2 regions of the Vibrio sp. NH-UV-68 genome follow, and region 2 is predicted to be linked to the other one. Evidence: predicted binding sites of a transcription regulator. Region 2 holds the regulator's gene; the other holds the start of a gene.
What was found. Region 2 encodes PurR, which represses purine synthesis genes. Its sites were predicted from a motif close to TNANGNAAACGTTTNCNTNA; they were not measured.
Positions count from the first base shown of each region.

Region 1: the regulator PurR is predicted to act here: its motif matches at 1,980-1,999, upstream of folD (bifunctional methylenetetrahydrofolate dehydrogenase/methenyltetrahydrofolate cyclohydrolase FolD).

Region 1 is NZ_CP134975.1:2,203,026-2,207,241, forward strand. Features, by position in the region: gene ViNHUV68_RS09915 (DEAD/DEAH box helicase) at 1-923, shown strand, start outside; gene ViNHUV68_RS09920 (AlpA family transcriptional regulator) at 1,127-1,318, shown strand; tRNA gene ViNHUV68_RS09925 (tRNA-Arg) at 1,789-1,865, opposite strand; gene folD (bifunctional methylenetetrahydrofolate dehydrogenase/methenyltetrahydrofolate cyclohydrolase FolD) at 2,068-2,928, shown strand; gene ViNHUV68_RS09935 (NupC/NupG family nucleoside CNT transporter) at 3,037-4,216, opposite strand, start outside.
Region 2 is NZ_CP134975.1:1,020,007-1,024,222, forward strand. Features, by position in the region: gene ViNHUV68_RS04775 (TVP38/TMEM64 family protein) at 1-290, opposite strand, end outside; gene ViNHUV68_RS04780 (TfoX/Sxy family DNA transformation protein) at 422-1,015, opposite strand; cyclic di-GMP riboswitch class I at 1,148-1,233, opposite strand; gene purR (HTH-type transcriptional repressor PurR) at 1,375-2,382, opposite strand; gene torD (molecular chaperone TorD) at 2,592-3,242, opposite strand; gene torR (two-component system response regulator TorR) at 3,479-4,192, shown strand.

The DNA of each region.
Region 1 (4,216 bases), 1.2 Mb from region 2:
CATGCGAAGCTGAATATACAGACAATGTTAACGTAGTCAGTGACTTAGTGCTGGGAATTGATGAATTGGTCAATTTCTCAAGGCGTTTCCGCGCAAGTAAAAACATTACGTTTTACTTGACTCAAAATGACCATTTTAATTATGTCCCTACTCTTCCTTGTGACACTGAATCTGACCGCGACATCCTTCGTAATGAGTTTGAAGACAAGAAACAACTATTCAACGCGAATCAACCTCTTAGCATGATGTGGAACCTGAAGCGGCTTGGTTTCAATGTCCAAGTACAGCAATCAAGCAAAGAGCAGCTTGAAGAAGGTGTTTTTCGATTCAACCTGCTAAAGGCTAAAGATCTCGAAGCGCGAATCAAGGCTATTTTAGCGGCAAGCCTGATTACACAAGCCGAAGCAGAAAAGCTACTAATGAGCAATCAAGTCGGGTTTGAAGAGCTGGCAATGCTCAAGAAATACGAGATCATGCGCGACTATCAACTAGAGGAGATCACTGAGCAAGACATTCTTTTCGATGAAGAATTTCGGAACAAACCACTATATAAAGAAATTTGGAGACCCAATGGGACTGCCCAAAACAAGTACCTTGTTGAGCCCGCGAAATTCATTAAGTCACGGATTTTACAAAATCCAGACTACCAAGGTGAAAATGATACGCTGGTACTTTCTCGCCCCCAAGTTCATGGCATCGCCACAGAAATTTTCGGCAATTGGGAGACATTTAAACACTTGCTACCAGATAATGAACGCAAAGAAGATTGTACCCAGACTGCTGCAACCAAACTCTTCAAGGCATTGATGACCTCATTAGGGTATATCTGGCCTAAAGGGGGCTATCAAAGCGAGCCTAAAAAAGTGAAACTTTCATTGGACGCGAGGGCTCTAGCTTGCAAAGAAATGATTCAACTAAGTTAAAAAAATAACATCAAACGGCTAAAATTTGACCAAATATAAGTAGTAGTGAATTGAGTAACTGATTGAAATAACGGATCATTACAACACTAGTAAGGGGTTCAAAATCTCATTTGAATTCTTAAGAAAACTTCGGCTAACCGCCGAAAAGGAGTCATCTATATCTGACTCTCCATAACGACAATAACTAAACGACGAGAGACTAAATGAAAAACAAAGAATTTATTCGAATCAATGATCTAGCTGACTACCTTGGTATCAGCAAAGTGACAATCTGGCGCTGGAGAAAATCTGGGCAACTACCGAAACCAACCGCGATAAGCCCAAAAATCGTAGGTTGGAAGAGAGAAACAATCGAAGCTTGGATAGAAGAAAGTGCGGGCGCAATGCCGTACTAACACTTAAATCCGAGATCTATAAAAACACAGACTTTACGTACAAACATGAAGAGCTGTGGGAAGGGGCGAACAAGTCAATTCGCCTATAAGGCATATCCATGGACAGCCTCCAACATGCAATAAATAAACAAAGTTATGTAGCATTAATGCCACTTGCACAACATTCTCTGCCAAGCCTAGTGAAACGTTCCTGTATGAACTAGGCAACCAACCACCCCGTCTCTCTCAAACGCTCCATCAAACTCACTGCCCGCATAACCACTCTTAATTACGCTCGTTAACATCAGTCCGTAATCGGGTTTTGGCTAAACACAAGCACTAGAAACTACAGTAAGTTAAGTGACAGTATCTCAAAAAAGATTACATCCGATTTCGTTTAGCTACACGCTTACTTGACTAGTAACTTGACTAGAAATTCCAGAAATGAAAAGGGGGTTAGCAAGTACTAACCTGCTAACCCCCAAAATATATGGCACGCCCTGTAGGATTCGAACCTACGACCACATCCTTAGAAGGGACGTGCTCTATCCAGCTGAGCTAAGGGCGCGCTACAGGGACAGAATTATACGAGTTCAAACTGTTAACACAAGAGCTTTTGTTAACAATCTATCCTGAATGAACAAAAAAAAGTCACCGCAGCATTAATTGCTTAAATTTACCACGAAGCAAACGTTTGCTTATAGATGTTCATTAAATAATTTGCGACAATGCGCGGCAAATAAGTCGCCATTCATTTCTTAAGGAAAGTCATGACAGCTCAAAATATCGATGGAACTCTTATTTCTCAAACAGTGCGCTCTGAAGTTGCGGCACGAGTAAAGGCTCGTAAAGAAGCGGGGTTACGTGCCCCAGGACTTGCAGTAGTGCTAGTTGGCGAAGACGCCGCATCACAAGTGTATGTAGGCAGCAAGCGCCGCGCGTGTGAAGAAGTAGGATTTGTATCCAAGTCATTTGATTTACCCGCCAGCACAAGTGAACAAGACCTTCTCGCATTAATTGATGAGCTAAACAACGACGCTGAGATCGACGGTATCTTAGTTCAACTTCCGCTACCAGCGGGCATCGATACCACTCACGTTCTCGAACGCATCCACCCTGAAAAAGATGTCGACGGCTTTCACCCATATAATGTCGGGCGCCTAGCACAACGCATTCCTAAGCTTCGATCATGTACGCCAAAAGGCATTATTACCCTACTTGACCGTTATAACATCGATCTACGTGGTAAACATGCGGTTGTTGTTGGTGCTTCCAACATCGTCGGCCGCCCGATGACCTTAGAGCTATTGCTTGCGGGTTGTACGACAACCACATGTCACCGTTTTACCAAAGATTTAGAAGGCCATGTTCGTCAAGCAGATGTCGTGGTAGTTGCGGTAGGTAAGCCGAACTTCATCCCAGGTAACTGGATTAAAGATGGTGCAGTCGTGGTGGATGTTGGTATTAACCGTTTAGAGTCTGGCAAGCTTGTCGGGGATATTGACTACGCAAATGCAAAAGAGCACGCAAGTTTCATCACGCCAGTCCCTGGTGGTGTTGGCCCAATGACGGTCGCTAGCTTGATTGAAAACACCATGCTCGCCTGTGAGCAGTTCCACACCAAAAAATAATCTCAAACAAGATCGAGATAAAACAACGGGCAGCCCATTGGGCTGCCCGTTTTATTTAGATTCAACTCAAAAAGCACAAGCCTAACCGCATATGCCCTATGCGCCTTGTTACAAACTGAGAATAACACCTGCAATAGAGGCACTCATTAAATTGGCCATCACGCCCGCTGCAATGGCGCGGAACCCATATTTAGAAATAAACGGGCGTTTCTCAGGCACTAGGCTACCTAGCCCACCAATCAACATCGCCATGGTTGAAATATTAGCAAAACCACATAATGCAAAGGTAACAATCGCTTGCGAGTGTTCACTCAATTGACTCTGCACTTCCATCAATTGAATGAAGGCGACAAACTCATTAACCACAATTTTATTGCCAATCAAAGATCCTGCGGTGACCGCTTCATGCCAAGGAATACCCACTAACCACGCCACTGGCGCAAACAGGTAGCCAAGGATAAGTTCAAAGCTCAGCGAAACCCCAATGAAATCCCCAACCCAGCCAAGCATACCGTTAAGCATGGCAATCACACTGATAAATGCCAGCAACGTTGCACCAACTGCAACCGCAATTCGTAAACCCGACATCGCGCCATCTGCCATGGCTTCAACGACATTGGTCGCTTTGGGCATTTCTGCGTTATCAAGCTCAGTGGCACTATCGATCGTTTCGGTCTCTGGCACTAAGATTTTGGCCATTAGCAAACCTGCTGGCGCTGACATAAACGCTGCCGCAATCAGGTAGTTGAGATCCACTCCCAACGACGCGTAACCGACCAAAGTGCCACCAGCTACAGACGCCAGTCCACCAGTCATCACTGCGAAAAATTGTGAATTTGTCATTTGTTTAAGGTAGGGCTTTACCACTAACGGTGCTTCTATCATGCCAACAAAAATGTTCGCCGTTGCCGAAAGCGACTCGGCGCGGCCAATACCAAGTAGTTTTTGCAAACCACCGCCAATGAAGTTAATCACTTTTGGCATCAACCCAATATGATAAAGGCCTGAAATCAGAGCAGAGAAGAAAATGATGATACCAAGCACATTGATCGCAAAAGTAAAACCACCCGTAGCTAAACCACCAAATAAGAAAGTAATACCTTCTTGTCCATAATTAATCAGGTTGGACACAGCCCCCGTAACGCTACTTAACGCCTCTTTGCCCGCCGGAACATAAAGTACCAACAAGGCAAAGGTAATTTGCAGCACAAAAGCCAGTGACACTGTTTTAAAGTTGATTTGCTTTCTATTTGTAGACAGTAGCCAAGCGGTGAATAGTATGGCGACG
Region 2 (4,216 bases):
GTAGCGCCAATGGTGCTGGCAAAAGAGACCAAAAACAAGCTTGTCCAAAAGCCAAACAGTGCCGCGCCGAGTAAGGTCACTACCGCAGCTCCGGGAATCGAGAAAGCGGTTGCGGCGACATAAGCGAAAAAATAAATGGCAGCGGAGAGGGCAAAATTATCGTGAATAAAGACCGCGAGTTCTGCTTGTTGTGCTTTGGCATTTTCCAAGGTCAAATACTGGCCAAAGTTGACCCCCAAGATGACAATTAAGGCCAAAAAAATGGCACCAAAGATGACTTTCTTATTCATTGTGACGTTCCGTCCTGATTTAAAGCAGATGCGTTTCAAGTGTTAATAGACAAGACAGAGAAAGCAAGATTTATATTTCACTGAAAACAAAAAAAGTCAGCCCAATGGCTGACTTTTTTATCATATTTAACTTAGTGGCTGAGCTGATTGAGTAACTCTTGGCGTCTGTTTTGAGGAATGACAGACCAATGTGTGCCTTTTATCGCGCCTTCCAAAGCCCAGAGGAGTTCGATGTTAACATCGGTAGAGTGGGTAGACTGTATCGCTTTGAATGCGTTAACCGACCCCGTCTTTTCAAGATTCTCCACCGTGTCAATTCCGGCCTTTTTTAACATACGCTCCGTTGCTAGGCGTAAGTTAGGCAAATCTTTGAGCCGGTTTGGTTTTGCTTGCGACTGAGTCTGCTTCTCTTTGTTGGCTGCACTGAGTGCATGCCGCGCTATCTCTAAGGTTTTGCTTGTGTCAGCGATTAAGCCGTCATCTAGAGCAAAATATTTGGTCACAACTGGGAAACCCCGTTTTTTGTAAACGTAGGGTTCAAGACCTTGAGATTTGAATTGTTTCGTTAGTGCTGTATCGGCACGAACATGCAGTTTGTTGTTAACGATCAGTGCAAACATGGTGTCATCGGCAAAAATTCCAAAACCACCAAACATTGAGCGAGACTTGATGCTTCCAAGCTGCTCAAAGAATCGCATTGAGTCTTTTAAAATAGGTTTATCCATGCTGTCTTTATCTCGGTGTATAAATATACGCCACCAATTCAGGTCCGAGAGAATAGCAAAAAAATGCAGTTACTGTGTCAATATGATGTTATACCTTTGTAGGTATGTCTTAAGACGGTATGCATATTTGCCATCGGCAACCCCGCTACCTGACATAAAATGTTTAAGGCCGGAGGCTTTGCGTCCCACCCTTTCGAAGTGGTTTGCCCTGTTCGTGGCTTGTTGCGAACTCTGAAAGGATAAATAAATATGCGTAGAGCATCACATTAATGTGAAGTATATGTGATACATGTCTCATAAATGTTTGTTATTGGTTCACTCAACTAAGGTTAAACAACTCAGTTGAGTGAAATCAGAGGCTATTTATTGAGGTTACGAACGGTGCTTCGTTGAACAATCTCAGGGTGCATTTCAAAGATGCGTTTTTCGTGCTCTTTATCTTTAATGCGCTCAAGCAAGATCTCAAATGCGTTCTTACCCACACGACGTTTTGGTTGGTGAACCGTTGTGAGTGGTGGAGAGAAATATTCTGCCAGTTCGATATTGTCGTAGCCAATCACAGAGATGTCTTCAGGGATACGAATACCTTTCTGCTGCAAGCGACTCATCAGACCGAGTGCCATGGTGTCATTGAAACAGAAAACAGCGCTTGGTTTCTTATCCATTGCAACGATTTGATCCGCGGCAAGAACAGCGGTATCACATTCAAAGTTGCCTTCTAGGATCCAATTTTCATTTACGCTTAGATTGGCTTCAGTCATGGCCCGCTTAAAGCCACGGATGCGCTCTTGACAGGCGGCCTTCTCGAAATGTCCACTTAGGCAAGCGATCTCTTTATGACCGTGGTCAATCAGGTATTTGGTCGCTAGATAGCCACCTTCTTCGGAATTATCAATGATTTTATCTGCTTGTGAGCTTTCAGGGCCCCAATCCATTACCACTTTCGGAATGTCTTTGTGGCGATCAAGCATTTCACTCAACTCTTCGGTCAAGTCGGAACACATCACCAAAATGCCATCGACGCGCTTTTCTGCGAGCATGCGAATGTAGTCACGTTGCTTTTCGTAAATACCACCCGTGTTACACAAGATCAGTGTATAACCTTGACGATAACAGTAACTCTCGACACCATCGATAACTTCAGAGAAGAAAAGGTTGGTTGATTGAGTGACGAGCATGCCGATGGTTCGAGTTGTGTTGCATTTTAAACTACGAGCAACGGCACTCGGGGCGTAATTTAGCTCAGTAACCGCTTCCATTACTTTTTCTTGAGTCGTTTCAGCTACAAATCGCGTTTTATTGATTACGTGAGAGACGGTGGTCGTTGATACACCAGCGAGGCGAGCAACATCTTTAATAGTGGCCATAGGTTTTGTCCTGTCGATGACTGCCACAAGGTTATATCCTAATTTAGAATATCGAGGCAGAAGTACCAGAAACACAAAAACCGCTCTTAACTAGCGGTTTGTATTTTAGTCGTTAATTTTTTATCGTTTTCGGTCACAATTTTAGACCGCAAACGTCATTAGGGCAAACAAAAAACGCGCAAAGGGCATGCCTGAGTTCACAACGTTTTTTATTCATCACCAATTAAGTAGTGGCTATCGAGTTTAAGGAACGCTTCGGTCAAACTCGCAATCGCAGCATAGAAACCAAATTGGTCCAGTTTTTGACACTTCGCAACGAACTGTGGCACCCAACTCAACAAATGGGCCTGAATAAATTGCGCTTGTTGGATTAACGCGTCTTCAAGGTGACGTTGTTGCTCAAGCTCATTGGAGCGGATAATTAAATGACCTAAGAAATCGAGTACGATAGCGATATGGTCGACAGGCTCATTGAGTCCGTGTTCAACTGAGACGCCATGCTCGTTCATTAACGCTTCTAACTCTTTGGCGGGGGTGTCATTAAGCAAGCCATTTTTGCCAATATACATAGAGGCGTAAGGCAGCGCAGAGTCTCGGTCAGACTTTAAGAACAGGTCGCAAAAGTCGGCTGCTAATTCCAATTGAGAATCTTCCCTGTCGATCAGGCGATTGAGTGCATCAACCACACGCTCAACGGCGGGCTTCAGCTCGGCATTTTCTCCTAACCCTGAAAGAAAAGAGCGAATTTGAGCAGAATGATATTGCTGTAAGTTCTCCTCGGTCAGTTCTTTTGCGAACAGGCTCGACAACCACCAATAGATTTCGGCGCGTTTTTCATTAAATGCTTTAGTTTCTTGCACTAGGGGCTACTCCTAAAATAATTACCTATTAGTGTAACCAATAAAAATGAATAGCGATAATGGCTCATATGTCAGCATAAGAGTAGATATGAAAGATTATGAATAAAGGAGTGGGTTTGTCTTGAATCAAGAAAAAATCATCTTTCTTGGTTTTACTCTCATGTTTACTAGAAATGTGACTATTTATGAATAGAATAATTGGTAGACCCATGACCAATGCAAATAAAGTGGTGTAGATGAGCTATCATGTCCTCGTTGTAGAAGATGACGCAGTGACGCGCAATAAGCTAGTTGGATACTTTCAACATGAAGGTTACCAAGTGAGTGAGGCCGAAAGTGGCCAACAAATGCGTGAAGCACTCAGTAATAACGCGATTGATCTCGTGATGCTAGATATCAATCTTCCCGGTGAAGATGGGTTGATGCTAACACGTGAGCTTCGCAGTCAATCTAACATTGGAATTATCCTGGTCACAGGACGCACGGATAGCATCGATAAAATTGTTGGCTTAGAGATGGGGGCAGATGACTACGTGACTAAGCCTTTTGAACTACGTGAACTCTTAGTACGAGTGAAAAATTTATTGTGGCGTATTGCCTCGGCGCGAGACTCAAGCGATAAAAGTAAATCATCAGCAGGTAATGATAATATAGTTTGCTTCGGTGATTGGACGTTTGATATTCAACGCCGCGCTCTAAGTCGCAATGGTGAGCCAGTTAAACTGACTAAAGCTGAGTATGAATTGCTGGTGGCATTGTCGAGCTACTCGAATCAGGTACTCAGTCGTGAACGTATTCTGAATATGATAAGCCATCGAGTTGATGCGCCGAATGATCGTACCATTGATGTCTTGATACGTCGTATGCGTGCCAAGATGGAGTTTGATCCTAAGAATCCACAAATCTTTGTTACGGTTCACGGTGAAGGGTATATGTTCGCGGGTGATTAGGTGGCTATCACTGATTAAAATGAC